Thiorhodovibrio winogradskyi: one gene and its partners. The protein of the gene in region 1 interacts with the protein of each later gene in a pairwise test. Links are inferred from orthologs where the notes say so. Each region holds a gene or a part of one and is shown in the gene's direction. Other genes may lie near its edges.

Region 1 (4,230 bases):
CGTCATTGCCCCACAGTGCGACAGGAAAAAACCAGGATGCAAGAGGACCAACTGCTCGAACTCGATGCCCGTCACGCCTGGCATCCCTACAGCGCCACCCAAAATCCGGACCCTGTCTATCCAGTGCGTCGCGCCCAGGGCTGCGAGCTGGAACTAACCGATGGTCGCCGGCTGATCGACGGCATGGCCTCCTGGTGGTGCGTGATTCATGGCTACAACCATCCGCGCCTGAACGCGGCGGCCAAGGCGCAGCTCGAGGACATGGCCCATGTGATGTTCGGTGGCCTGACCCATGCGCCGGCCATGGGGTTGGTCGAGCGGCTGGTGCGCCTGACACCGGCGCCGCTTGAGCGGGTGTTTCTGTGCGATTCCGGCTCGGTCGCGGTCGAAATCGCGCTCAAAATGGCCATGCAATACTGGCAGGCGCGTGGTGAGACGGGCAAAACCCGCTTTCTGGCGCTGCGTCGCGGCTATCATGGCGATACCTATCACGCCATGTCGGTGTGCGATCCGGTCACTGGCATGCACCGCTTGTTCAGCGGCTCGCTGCCGCGACAGCTGTTCGCGCCAGCGCCTGCCCCGGCTTTTGGCCAGCCCTGCACGGATGCGGATATCGCCGAGTTTGCCCAGCTGCTCGAAACCCATGCCCATGAGCTGGCCGCCGTCATTCTGGAACCCATTGTCCAGGGCGCAGGCGGCATGCGATTCTACGCAGCTGAGTATCTGACCCGGGTGCGTGCCCTCTGCGATCAGCATCGGGTGTTGCTCATCGCCGATGAAATCGCCACCGGCTTTGGGCGCACCGGGCGGCTGTTTGCCTGCGAGCATGCTGGCATCAGCCCGGACATCATGACCTTAGGCAAGGCGCTGACCGGTGGTTATCTCACCTCCGCCGCCACTCTGACCACGGAGGCCGTCGCCGAGACCATTTCCGCCGGCGACCCAGGTGTTTTCATGCATGGCCCAACCTTCATGGGGAACCCGCTTGCCTGTGCCATTGCCAATGCTAGTATCGACCTGCTGCTTGAGGATGGCCGGGAGAGTAAAGGGGAGGGTGGTTGGCAGGCCAATATCGGGCGGATTGAGTCCCGGCTGCGCACCGGCCTCACGCCCTGTCGCGACCTGCCAGGCGTGGCCGAGGTGCGGGTGCTAGGCGCCATCGGTGTGGTGGAGATGCGCGAGCCGGTCGCCATGCGCGCCATCCAGCGCCGCTTTGTCGACCAAGGCGTTTGGGTGCGGCCTTTCGGACGCTTGGTCTATTTGATGCCGCCTTTTGTGATCCAAGATGCGGAACTCGACTGCCTCTGCGCCGCTATGCATGCGGTGCTTGCCGCATGATGTCTATCACGGATCAGCCACCCGCCATGCTGTGCCGACGGGTGCTTTCCGCTATGATAACCCGCTTGAATTTTGCTTTTTCGCGCAGTCGAACTCTCTCATGCCAATCTCTAACGCCAACCTCTGATGCCAAATTTTGATGCCAAATTCTGATGCGGACCGCTCTCAATCAAGGCGTGCACCAGGACATTGCTCTTGCGACGGACGACCGGCCAATGGGTGATCGGCCAATCGGTCATGCTGAGCCCTTCATCTGGCCAGTGCGCGTTTATTACGAAGATACCGACGCCGGTGGCTTGGTCTATCACGCCAACTATTTGCGATTTTTCGAACGCGCGCGCACCGAATGGCTGCGCGCTATCGGCTATGAACAGGACCAACTGCGCGAGCAAGAAGACCTGCTGTTCGTCGCGCGTCGTGCCGAGATCCGTTTTCAGCGGCCGGCGCGTTTCAACGATGCCCTGCTGGTGAGCGCGGCCATTGCCGGGCATGGTGGCGCCAGTATCGATTTCACCCAGGACATCCGCCGCCAGGGCGACGGTCAACTCTGCTGTAGCGCGACCTTCAACATCGCCTCGATCAGCGCCGCGCGTCAGCGACCCAAGCGCATTCCGCCGTCCTTGCTGGCCCGGCTGTCCGCTCATCCTTCCGCCCGCCATGCTGGCGATCATTCTGGAGAGACCTCCCATGGGCTCTGAGCTTTCGCTCTTGACTTTGTTCGTCAATGCCGGTTTGACGGTGAAACTCATCCTGCTGGTCTTGGTGCTGGCCTCGGTGCTGTCCTGGGTGATCATCTTTGATCGCTCGCGGGTGCTGAAACAAGCCCGCCAGGCGGCGGAAATCTTTGAGCATCGCTTTTGGTCGGGAGGTGATCTGAGCGCCCTGTACCGCGATCTTGGCCAGAACGAGGCCAGCGGCTCGGGGCTGGCATCCATTTTCCGTGCTGGCTTCAAGGAATATGTGCGGCTGCGCAAGATTGAACCCGACGACACCATGGCGGTCATCGCCGGCGCCGAGCGCTCGATGCGCGTCGCCCTAAGTCGCGAGATGGACCGGCTCGATGCCAATCTCTCAGCCCTTGCCACCATCGGCTCCATCGGCCCCTATATCGGCCTGTTTGGCACCGTGTGGGGCACCATGAACGCCTTCTATGCCCTTGGGAATCTGCAGCAGGCGACCCTGGCGGTGGTCGCGCCGGGTATCTCCGAGGCGCTGATTTCCACCGCCGTCGGGCTTTTTGCCGCCATTCCGGCGGTGGTCGCCTTCAACCGCTATGTCGATCAGGTCGAGCGCATGCACAACCGCTATGAAGAGTTCATGGAAGAATTCTCCACCCTGCTGCAGCGCCAGGGCCATCAATAGTCGTCATCTTCAGGATCGCCATCAGCGATGACTATCAGCGATCACCATCAGCGATCACCATCAGCGATGACTGGCAGTGAACATCCGATTGGTTGACCCGGGACCGAGACTCCGATGAAGCGCAAAGACCGCCGCAACCGCCGCCGGCCCATGGCCGAGATCAACGTGGTGCCTTACATCGACGTGATGATGGTGCTTTTGGTCATTTTCATGGTCACGGCACCTCTGATCAATCAGGGTGTCAAACTCGACTTGCCCCAGGCACAGGCCAAACCCCAGCCGTCCGAGGAGCGGCCGCCCGTGGTCATCCATATCGATCAATTTGGCGATATCTACCTGGATCTTGGCGATGCCAGCCCCGAGCCGGTGGACCAGCGGCAGCTGTTCGAACGGCTGGAATCGGCGCTTGCGGGCGCGGCTGACGTGCAAGTCATGCTGCGCGCGGATGAGTCTGTCTCCTACGGGCGCATTGTCGATGCCATGGTCGCCGCCCAGGCTGCCGGGGCGCCCAGCGTGGGCTTGGTCACTCAGCCGCCGCTTGAGGAGACACCCTAGACAGGCCGCCATGTGGCACATTCTGGAACGCAATCCGCGCGCCCTTCTGTGGGCGCTGCTCCTGCATCTGGTGCTGGCGATTCTGCTCTTCGGCAGTATCGACTGGACGCTTGGCGATCAGCAACTGGGCTCGGAGGAGACACTCATCGAGTCCAGCCTGATTCTGTCGCCCGAGCTGCGGGAGCGCGTCGCCGAATTGCGCGATCCGGCCGCCTTTCGCGCGGAGCAGGAAGCCGAGCGTCAGCGCCAAGAGGCTGAGCGCCAGGCCGCCGCGCAACGGCTGGCCGAGGAAAAAGCCCAGCGCGTGGCCGCCGAGGCCGAGGCCGAACGCCAGCGGCAGGCAGAACAGCAAGCGCGGCGCCAGGCTGAACGGGAGGCCGAACGCGAAGCCCAACGCCAGGCCGAGTTGCAAGCCCGGCGCGAAGCCGAACGCGAGGCCCGTCTGCAAGCCGAGCGCGAGGCGCAACGCCAGGCCGAGCTGGACGCGCGCCGCCAAGCTGAGGAAGACGCGCGACGCCAGGCCGAGAAACAGGCCCAGCGCGAGGCGGAAGCACGTGCTAGACGCGAAGCCGAGAAACAGGCCCAGCGCGAGGCGGAAGCCCGGGCCAGACGCGAAGCCGAGGAACAGGCCCAGCGCGAGGCGGAAGAACAGGCCAGACGCGAAGCCGAGGAACAGGCCCAACGCGAGTCCGATGAAGCTGCCCGTCGCGAGGCCGCCGCGGCCGCGCGGGTGCAGCAACTCGCCAGCGAATGGGTACCCAGAATCAGCGGCCGAGTGGCACAATTTTGGATTCGGCCGCAAGGTCTTCAGGTCCAGGTCTCGACGCTCGTGCGCCTGCAGCTCAATCCGGGTGGCGAGGTGGTGCCTGGCAGTGTCAAAGTGATTGAGAGCAGCGGTTACCCGGCTTTCGATACCTCGGTGGTGCGCGCCATCATGGATGCCTCGCCGCTGCCAGTACCCGATGGTGATGACTT
Region 2 (4,810 bases), 2.2 Mb from region 1 along the record:
TTGGCTGGGGAAATATCGCCTCAACGATGCTTCCCCGATCAGCGGTCAGCTTGCGCTAACCCGCGATCTTGAAGACGCCAAGCTTGAGCTTGAGCAGAAACGACGCCAGATCCAGGCGCATATTGACACTATCGCGGTCCGCGTTGCCGAGATGCAGGCAGAGGTTCTCCGTATGAACGCGCTGGGGCAGCGATTGGTGAAGATGGCTGGCTTGAACAGCGACGAGTTCGACTTCGAGAATCCAGCCGGCGCCGGCGGTCCGGATCGCTACAAGGATCAGTCCAACAGAATCAACGAAGTCGCGCAGGATCTTGCGAAAGTGCTGGCCGCGCTCGATGATCGAAAGCGCAAGCTTGGACTCCTTGAGACGTTCATCATGGAACGTGACCTGACCAAGCACACCAAGCCAGAAGGTTGGCCTCTGCGTTCTGGCGGGATAGTGACCTCGGAATTTGGCTACCGTCGCCACCCGATTACCGGCCGCCGCAGCATGCATCAGGGTATTGATATATCAGGCAAAACTGGTACCGCAATTCTGGCCATGGCAGACGGCTTGGTGGTCTTCGCTGGGCGCAAGAACGGTTACGGTAACATTGTTGAGGTTCGCCACGGCAACGGGCTTGAAACCTGGTATGCCCACAATCAAACCAACTTGGTCAGGGAAGGAGATCTGGTTCGGCGGGGGCAGGAAATCGCCACTCTGGGCTCCACCGGTCGCTCCACTGGGCCCCATGTTCACTTCGAAGTGCGCAAGAATGGCACGCCCATCAATCCGAGAACCTACTTGAGTCCACGTGGCACAGCCCGTATCGCGCGTCTTTGACACTCGCCTAGAATGCGCGGTTCTGGAGCGCGGGTGCGACCTAAGCGCTATACTGGCGCCCTTTTTCGCGCTTCCGTTGAGAGCCACTCATGGGGATGAACCTTTTCAAGAAACTGTTCGGTAGTCGTAATGACCGCTTGGTCAAACGACTGCTGAAAACGGCCGAGCAGGTCACCGCGCTCGAGCCACAACTAGCCGCCTTGCCGGATGATGCCCTGCGCGGCAAAACCGCGGAGTTCCGCGAACGACTGGAGCAGGGCGCCAAGCTAGATGACCTGCTGGCCGAGACCTTCGCCCTGGTGCGCGAGGCCGGTAAGCGGGTGCTTGGCATGCGCCACTTCGACGTTCAGTTGGTGGGTGGCATGGTGCTGCACTCAGGCAAGATCGCCGAGATGCGCACCGGCGAGGGCAAGACCCTGGTCGCCACCCTGGCGGCTTATCTCAATGCCTTGCCTGGCAAGGGCGTGCATGTGGTGACGGTGAATGATTATCTCGCCCGCCGCGACGCGGCCTGGATGGGGCAGGTTTATCACTTCCTCGGGCTCTCGGTGGGGGTGGTGAATTCTTCCGGTGGTCTTGGCCCGGATTCCGCTTCCTATCTCTACGATCCAGAGTTCGAACCGGCTGCTGGTGGCAGCGGCTATCGCCATTTGCGCCCCGTCACCCGGCGCGAGACCTACCATGCCGACATTACCTACGGCACCAATAACGAGTTCGGTTTCGACTACCTGCGCGACAACATGGCCTTCACCCCGGAGCAGCGGGTGCAGCGCGATCCTTTCTATGCCATTGTCGACGAGGTTGACTCCATCCTGATCGACGAGGCGCGCACGCCGCTCATTATCTCAGGTCCATCGGAGGGCAATAGCGATCTATATTTGCAGATCGACCAGATCGTACCCAAGCTCGAGCGCCAGGAACCCATCACCAACGAGGAAGGCCAGCCGGACTTTGGTCCTGGTGATTACTCAGTCGATGAGAAGGCGCGTCAAGTCTATTTGAGCGAGGACGGTCACGAGAAGGTCGAGGACATGCTGACCGAGCTTGGCCTGCTCGGCGAGGGCGAGAGCCTCTATGATGCCTCCAATATCGTTCTGATGCATCATGTGTATGCTGCTCTGCGTGCGCATGCGCTGTTCCAGAAAAATGTCGACTACATCGTCCGCGATGGGCAGATCATCATAGTCGATGAGTTTACCGGTCGCACCATGCCAGGGCGGCGTTGGTCCGAGGGGCTGCACCAGGCAGTCGAGGCCAAGGAACGGGTGGCCATCCAGCAGGAAAACCAGACGCTCGCCTCCATTACCTTTCAGAATCTATTCCGTCTCTATCCCAAGCTTGCGGGCATGACCGGCACGGCGGACACCGAGGCTTTCGAGTTCCAGCAGATCTATGGGCTCGAGGTCGTCGTGATTCCAACCAATGTGCCCATGATCCGCGCCGATCACGGCGATCTGGTCTATCTATCCCAGGATGAGAAGTACAAGGCCATCATCGAGGACATCAAGGACTGTGTCGCGCGCGGTCAGCCGGTGCTGGTCGGCACCGCGTCCATCGAGACCTCCGAACTGGTCGATAAACTGCTGAGCGCCGAGAAGATTCCGCACGAGGTGCTGAATGCCAAGCAGCACGAGCGCGAGGCGGGCATAGTGGCGCGCGCCGGCGAGCCGGGCGCGGTCACCATCGCCACCAATATGGCTGGTCGCGGCACCGACATCGTGCTGGGCGGCAATCTCGAGGCCGAGCTGGAAAATGCCGAGGATCCCGTCGAGCGAGAGCGCATCAAGACTGACTGGAAAGCCCGTCACCAGCAGGTCATCGACGCCGGCGGACTGCATGTGATTGGCACCGAGCGGCACGAGTCGCGCCGCATCGACAATCAGTTGCGCGGGCGCTCCGGCCGCCAGGGTGATCCCGGCTCCAGCCGCTTTTATCTGTCCTTGCGCGATAACTTGATGCGCATTTTCGCCTCCGACCGAGTCGCGAACATGATGCAGAAGCTCGGTATGCAGGAAGGCGAGGCAATCGAGCATCCCTGGGTGAGCAAAGCGATTGAAAACGCCCAGCGCAAGGTCGAGGGACGCAACTTCGATATCCGCAAGCAGTTGCTCGACTACGACGACGTCGCCAACGATCAGCGTAAGGTCATTTATCGGCAGCGCCGCGAGCTGATGGACGCGACCGAGGTCTCCGAGACCATTGAGGCGATGCGCCAGGACGTCCTCGGTCGCTTGATCGATCAGCATATTCCTAGACACAGTCTGGAAGAGCAATGGGACGTGCCGGGTCTGACCCAGGCGTTGGTCGATGAATTTGGCGGCGACTGGCCCATTCAACAATGGTTGGATCGAGACGATGAGCTGCATGAGGAGAGCCTGCGCCAGCGTATCGATGATGAACTCGCGCGCCGGTATCGCGACAAGAAAGACCAGGTAGGGGAAGAGAATTTCCGTCAGGTTGAAAAGGCTGTCATGCTGCAGACACTGGACACCCAGTGGAAGGAACATTTGGCGCAGATGGACTACCTGCGCCAGGGTATCCATCTGCGTGGCTATGCGCAGAAGAATCCCAAGCAGGAGTACAAGCGCGAGGCCTTCCAGATGTTCTCGGCGCTGCTTGATAGCATCAAGCAGGACGTGATTCGCACCCTCGCGCGCATGCAGGTGCAAATGCCGCCCGAGCTGTCCAGTCTGGCCGAGCGTCAGTTCGACCGAGAACGCGCTTTCGAGTTCAAGCACGAAAGTTTTGGTGGTTTGGGATCGGGCCCAGTATCCGGAGCAGAATCTGAAACAGCGTCTGGGGCAGCGGGCGAACCCGAGCTAGCACGGGAGACTGGTGGCGGGACAGAATCCGCCAGCGATCAGCAGCCCTTCGTGCGCGCCGGGCGCAAAATCGGCCGCAACGAGCCCTGTCCATGCGGTTCGGGCAAAAAGTACAAGCAATGCCACGGCAAGCTCGGCTGAGCGGCTGTGATCTTGGATTTCGGACCTGGCCGTCAGTCACAGTCGATGAGCGCTGAATCTTCCACCGCCTTTCGCGTCGCGGGTGTACGGCTTGCCACCGCCGCCGCCGGCATCCGCTACAGCGGGCGCGAGGATTTAGTGCTGATGGAGCTTGCCCCTGGCACCCAAACGGCCGCGGTCTTTACTCAAAACGCCTTTTGTGCCGCGCCTGTGACCCTGGCCCGCCAGCATCTGAACGTGACCTCGCCGCGTTATCTGTTGATCAATTCAGGCAACGCCAATGCCGGTACTGGCGCCCGCGGGCTTGCTGATGCCCGCGCGTGTTGCGCTCTGGTCGCTGACCAGGCAGGTTGCGCGGCCAATCAGGTGTTGCCCTTTTCCACCGGGGTGATAGGTGAGTATCTGCCGGTCGCGCGCATCGGCACCGCCCTGCCACCATTGTTCCAAGGGCTGCGGGCGGATGCCTGGGAAGCCGCTGCCCGCGCCATCATGACCACTGACACCCAGCCCAAGCTGGTCCGGCGTCAGTTCGAACTCAATGGACATCGCGCAACCCTGGTTGGCATAGCCAAGGGCGCTGGCATGATTTGTCCCAACATGGCCACCATGCTGGCCTTTGTCGCCACGGATCTGGCCATCGCCGAAGGGCCACTGCGCTCTAGTCTGAACACGGCCGTGGCCAGTACTTTCAATGCTATCAGCATTGATGGTGACACCTCCACCAACGACGCCTGCCTGCTGGCGGCAACCGGTGCACTGGGCAATCCGCTTCTGGAGGATGGGGATCCGAAGGGATTGGCGATCTGGCAACAGGTGCTTGATGATCTCTGCCTGGAACTCGCCACCGCCATTGTGCGCGATGGCGAGGGCGCGACCAAACTGGTGCGGGTCGCGGTGCGTGAGGCGAGTACCTGTGACGAGGCGCGCCTGGTGGCTGAAACCATTGCCCATTCGCCCCTGGTCAAGACCGCGCTGTTTGCTGGTGACCCCAACTGGGGCCGCATTCTGGCCGCGGTGGGTCGTG
Region 3 (4,150 bases), 2.9 Mb from region 1 along the record:
GGTCGCTCATCAGCGAGGGGCCTGCTGCGGAACTCGACAAGACACAAAATACCCAGCCCGCGATGCTCGCGGTGGGCGTTGCCACGTGGCGCTGCTGGCGCGATAGCGGTGGGCCCGCGCCCGAGGTCATGGCGGGCCACAGTCTGGGCGAATACACTGCCTTGGTCTGTTCCGGGGCGTTGGAACTAACTGACGCCGCACGTCTGGTCGCCGAACGCGCCCGTCTCATGCAGGAGGCGATGCCAGCTGGTGCCGGTGCCATGGCCGCCATTCTGGGGCTTGAGGACGAACAGGTGCTGCAGCTGTGCGCTCACCAGGCAGGCGAGCAGGTGCTTGAGGCGGTAAACTTTAACGCGCCCGGTCAAGTGGTCATTGCTGGACAGCGCGAGGCCGTCGCAAGAGCTTTGCCCGCGGCCAAGGCATTGGGCGCCAAGCGGGCACTGCTACTCCCGGTTAGCGTACCATCGCATTGCGCGCTCATGCGCCCCGCGGCCGAGCAACTTGAGTCTGTCTTGGCTGGATGCCCGATGCGGATGCCCGAAATTCCGGTCGTTCATAATGCCAGCGTCTCGGCGGCGTCGAATCTTGAACATCTTCGCGAGCTGCTTGCACAGCAACTCTTCCGGCCGGTGCGCTGGGTGGAGAGCGTTCGGTTAATGGCCGGGCAGGGCGTTGAACGCTTTATTGAATGCGGGCCAGGCAAGGTACTCGCGGGTCTGGGTAAGCGCATCGACAAGGCGCGCCCAACCACAGCGATTGTGGACGTGGTGACGCTCCAGGCGGCCATCGAGGAGCTATCGGGTGAGGAGGCATTGGCTGATGGATAATGAAATTGCACTGGTAACAGGTGCGAGCCGAGGAATCGGTCGCGCAATTGCCCTTGCCTTGGGTCAAGCCGGGGCGCGGGTTGCCGGCACCGCGACAACAGAGGAGGGCGCGCGGCGCATTCAACAGGAATTGGCCGATCAAGATGTCCGTGCTTTGGGTTTGTGCATGAATGTGACGGATAGGCTGAGCATGGATGCGGCACTCGCGCGCATCAGCGCGGACTTCGGTGCCAGCCCTTCGGTTTTGGTCAATAACGCTGGCATCACCAAAGACAACCTGATGATGCGCATGAAAGACGAGGAGTGGGACAAGATTATCGCCACCAACCTGAGCGCGGTCTTTCACCTCACCAAAAGTTGCATGCGGGCGATGACCAAGGCGCGTCATGGCCGCATTATCAATATCACCTCGGTTGTGGGCTTCAGCGGCAACGCCGGACAGACTAATTACGCCGCCGCCAAAGCCGGCTTGGTCGGGTTTTCCAAGTCGCTCGCACGCGAGATCGGTGGGCGTGGCGTCACTGTTAATTGCGTCGCGCCCGGCTTTATCGCGACCGATATGACGAGTGCCCTGCCAGAGGCCCACCGGGATGCGTTGCTTGCAAACATTCCGCTTGGGCGGCTTGGTCAAGCCGAGGAGGTTGCCGCGGCCGTTGTTTTTCTGGCGTCGCCACAGGCTGGATACATCACCGGCGAGACCCTGCACGTCAATGGTGGCATGCTGATGACCTAAGGTTGCAAGAGCCGGTTTTTTCGGCTTTCAACCTGGGGTTTTTGTCTCTAAAATACCGCGACCCTCGATTCTTGGGGGTTTCATTCACTGGAGGTTTGTCAAACAATGAGCAGCGTTGAAGAGCGAGTCCAAAAAATTGTTGTCGAACAGTTGGGCGTCAAGGAAGAGGAAGTCACCCCGGAGGCTTCCTTCGTTGACGATCTCGGTGCTGATTCGCTCGACACTGTCGAACTGGTCATGGCACTCGAAGAGGAATTCGAGACCGAAATTCCCGACGAGGACGCCGAGAAAATCACCACCGTCAAACAGGCAATCGACTACATAAATGCCCACATGGGGTAAATCGCGACTCGGGGACAACCTCCTTCAGACTGAATCCGGGCGTTTTGTCATTTCATCCATGTGGCTATAAGTGTCCATGTGGATGTCACTGCGGCCCTGTCGCTGAACGGTACAACTGATCTGGCTGTGATGTTATGCTAGTGCTGTTGGCCTGTTGTCGGTCTGGTATTGAGTCAGTTGGTTGTTCACGTGTTCAGATGTTCCCTGTTTGGTTTCCCCTTTTTGGTTGTCTAGCTTGCATACCTGGCTGGCATGTCCGGCTCGATGTCTCGCTTGGGCACCAAGAAGGTCCAACTAATTTAGTGCCCTATCCGTGCACATTAGCCTGGTTTTCCAATGGTCATCCCGCACATGGGGCATTGGCGAGCAGGAGTGAGTGAAGAGGTGATACATGTCAGGTAGAAGGGTTGCCGTTACCGGCCTGGGTATTATTTCCCCTGTCGGGCTCGATATCGCCTCAGCCTGGGACAGCATCTTGAATGGCCGCAGTGGCATTCAGACCATTACGCACTTCGATGTGACGCCCTTCAGCACGCGTTTTGGTGGTCCCATTTATAACTTCGACGCAACTGAATATGTGTCGAAGAAAGACCTCCGCAAAATGGATGCCTTTATTCATTACGGCATGGCGGCGGGCATTCAGGCGATTACTCACTCGGGGCTTGAAATCACCGACGAGAACCGTACCCGAATTGGCGTTGCCGTTGGCTCTGGTATCGGTGGAATCACCGGTATCGAGAACAACTATGGCAATTATCTCAGTGGTGGGCCGCGCAAGATTTCGCCCTTCTTCGTGCCAGCCAATATCGTCAACATGGTAGCCGGAAACCTGTCTATTAAGTATGGTCTTAAGGGGCCAAATTACTCCATTGTCTCCGCCTGCAGCACGGGCACCCATAACATCGGTGAGGCGGCGTTGATGATCCGCCATGGCATGGTGGATGTGATGATCGCCGGTGGGGCGGAAATGGCGACCTCTCCCGTGGGCCTTGGTGGTTTCGCGGCCGCGCGAGCGCTTTCGACACGTAACGACGATCCCGAGGGCGCCAGTCGCCCTTTTGACAAAGAGCGCGATGGTTTTGTCCTCAGCGATGGCGCCGGTATCATGGTGCTGGAGGAATACGAAATGGCGCGCGCGAGAGGGGCCACCATACATGCCGAGATCCTTGGTGTCGGCATGAACTCCGATGCCTACCACATGACTGCCCCGTCCGAGGACGGTCAGGGTGCCTGCGATTGCATGAAACTCGCGCTTGCCGATGCCGGCCTGAATCCGGAGCAAATCGACTATATCAACGCCCATGGCACTTCCACCCCGGCCGGCGATATCGCCGAGGTAAAGGGGGTCAAACTCGCGTTGGGGCAGCACGCCAAGCAGGTGGCGGTGAGTTCGACAAAATCCATGACTGGACACATGCTTGGCGCAGCCGGTGGCGTGGAAGCGATTTTCTGCGTGCTTGCCCTGCGCGATCAGGTCGCGCCACCCACGATCAACTACACAACACCTGACCCCAACTGCGATTTGGACGTGGTGCCCAATCAGGCACGCGAGATGCCGATACGCTACGCGCTCAGCAATTCCTTTGGCTTCGGTGGTACCAACGGTACCTTGATCCTTAAGCAGGGTTGAGCGTTTTGAGCCGCGACTGCCGATATGAGTCGCGTTTTGGCGGGCGCTGATGAAGAACACCCTGATTGCTCTGCTGTTACTGGTCGGCCTCGGTGCGGGGATAGGTTACTTTTTTTGGGAAGATTATCAGCATTTTCTGGTAACGCCCATCGCCTCAAGTCGTGTCGATGCGCAGGACGACGCGGTGATTCTGGAGGTGCCGCGCGGGGAGGGGCTGCGCGACCTCGCCAGCCGACTGCAAGCCGATGGTCTGATTGACAATGCCCATTATCTGATTGCGCTTGCCTACAATCGCCGGCAGGCGGATCAAATCAAGGCAGGCGAATATGCGCTAACGCCTGAGATGACACCAGGGCAACTCCTTGATCTACTCGTTTCCGGTCGCTCCATCCAATACCCGGTTACCCTGATCGAAGGACGAACCTTTAGTGACGCCCTCGCGAGCATCGCCGCCGAACCTGAGTTCAAGCACGAACTTCAGGATCTCACCGATGCCGAGATACTTGCCGCGCTTGATCTCGACATTGAACATCCCGAGGGTTGGTTTTTCCCCGATACCTATTTATTCCGTCGCGGAGCAAGTGACATCCAGGTGCTGCGTCGGGCGCACGAGCGCAT

What was found.
Region 2: the proteins of ybgC (region 1) and secA interact in binary tests that used the Escherichia coli proteins (3 or more experiments, as listed by UniProt). The link is inferred for Thiorhodovibrio winogradskyi from one-to-one orthologs.
Region 3: the proteins of ybgC (region 1) and acpP interact in binary tests that used the Escherichia coli proteins (3 or more experiments, as listed by UniProt). The link is inferred for Thiorhodovibrio winogradskyi from one-to-one orthologs.

The regions. Positions count from the first base shown.
Region 1 is NZ_CP121472.1:3,330,772-3,335,001, reverse strand. The notes cover bases 492-3,294. They hold ybgC (tol-pal system-associated acyl-CoA thioesterase), read left to right. Parts: upstream 492-1,553; coding sequence 1,554-2,036; downstream 2,037-3,294. Other genes in these bases: tolA (cell envelope integrity protein TolA), read left to right, coding at 3,266-3,294; tolR (protein TolR), read left to right, coding at 2,815-3,255; tolQ (protein TolQ), read left to right, coding at 2,026-2,700; bioA (adenosylmethionine--8-amino-7-oxononanoate transaminase), read left to right, coding at 492-1,338. Also shown: more of bioA, read left to right, coding at 37-491; more of tolA, read left to right, coding at 3,295-4,230.
Region 2 is NZ_CP121472.1:1,091,076-1,095,885, forward strand. What follows is about bases 604-3,986. They hold secA (preprotein translocase subunit SecA), read left to right. Parts: upstream 604-912; coding sequence 913-3,786; downstream 3,787-3,986. Other genes in these bases: Thiowin_RS04845 (M23 family metallopeptidase), read left to right, coding at 604-823; argJ (bifunctional glutamate N-acetyltransferase/amino-acid acetyltransferase ArgJ), read left to right, coding at 3,832-3,986. Also shown: more of Thiowin_RS04845, read left to right, coding at 1-603; more of argJ, read left to right, coding at 3,987-4,810. UniProt on the Escherichia coli protein: Required for protein export, interacts with the SecYEG preprotein conducting channel.
Region 3 is NZ_CP121472.1:394,312-398,461, forward strand. The notes cover bases 561-3,283. They hold acpP (acyl carrier protein), read left to right. Parts: upstream 561-1,665; coding sequence 1,666-1,902; downstream 1,903-3,283. Other genes in these bases: fabD (ACP S-malonyltransferase), read left to right, coding at 561-827; fabG (3-oxoacyl-ACP reductase FabG), read left to right, coding at 817-1,560; fabF (beta-ketoacyl-ACP synthase II), read left to right, coding at 2,294-3,283. Outside these bases: more of fabD, read left to right, coding at 1-560; more of fabF, read left to right, coding at 3,284-3,532; endolytic transglycosylase MltG, read left to right, coding at 3,582-4,150. UniProt on the Escherichia coli protein: Carrier of the growing fatty acid chain in fatty acid biosynthesis.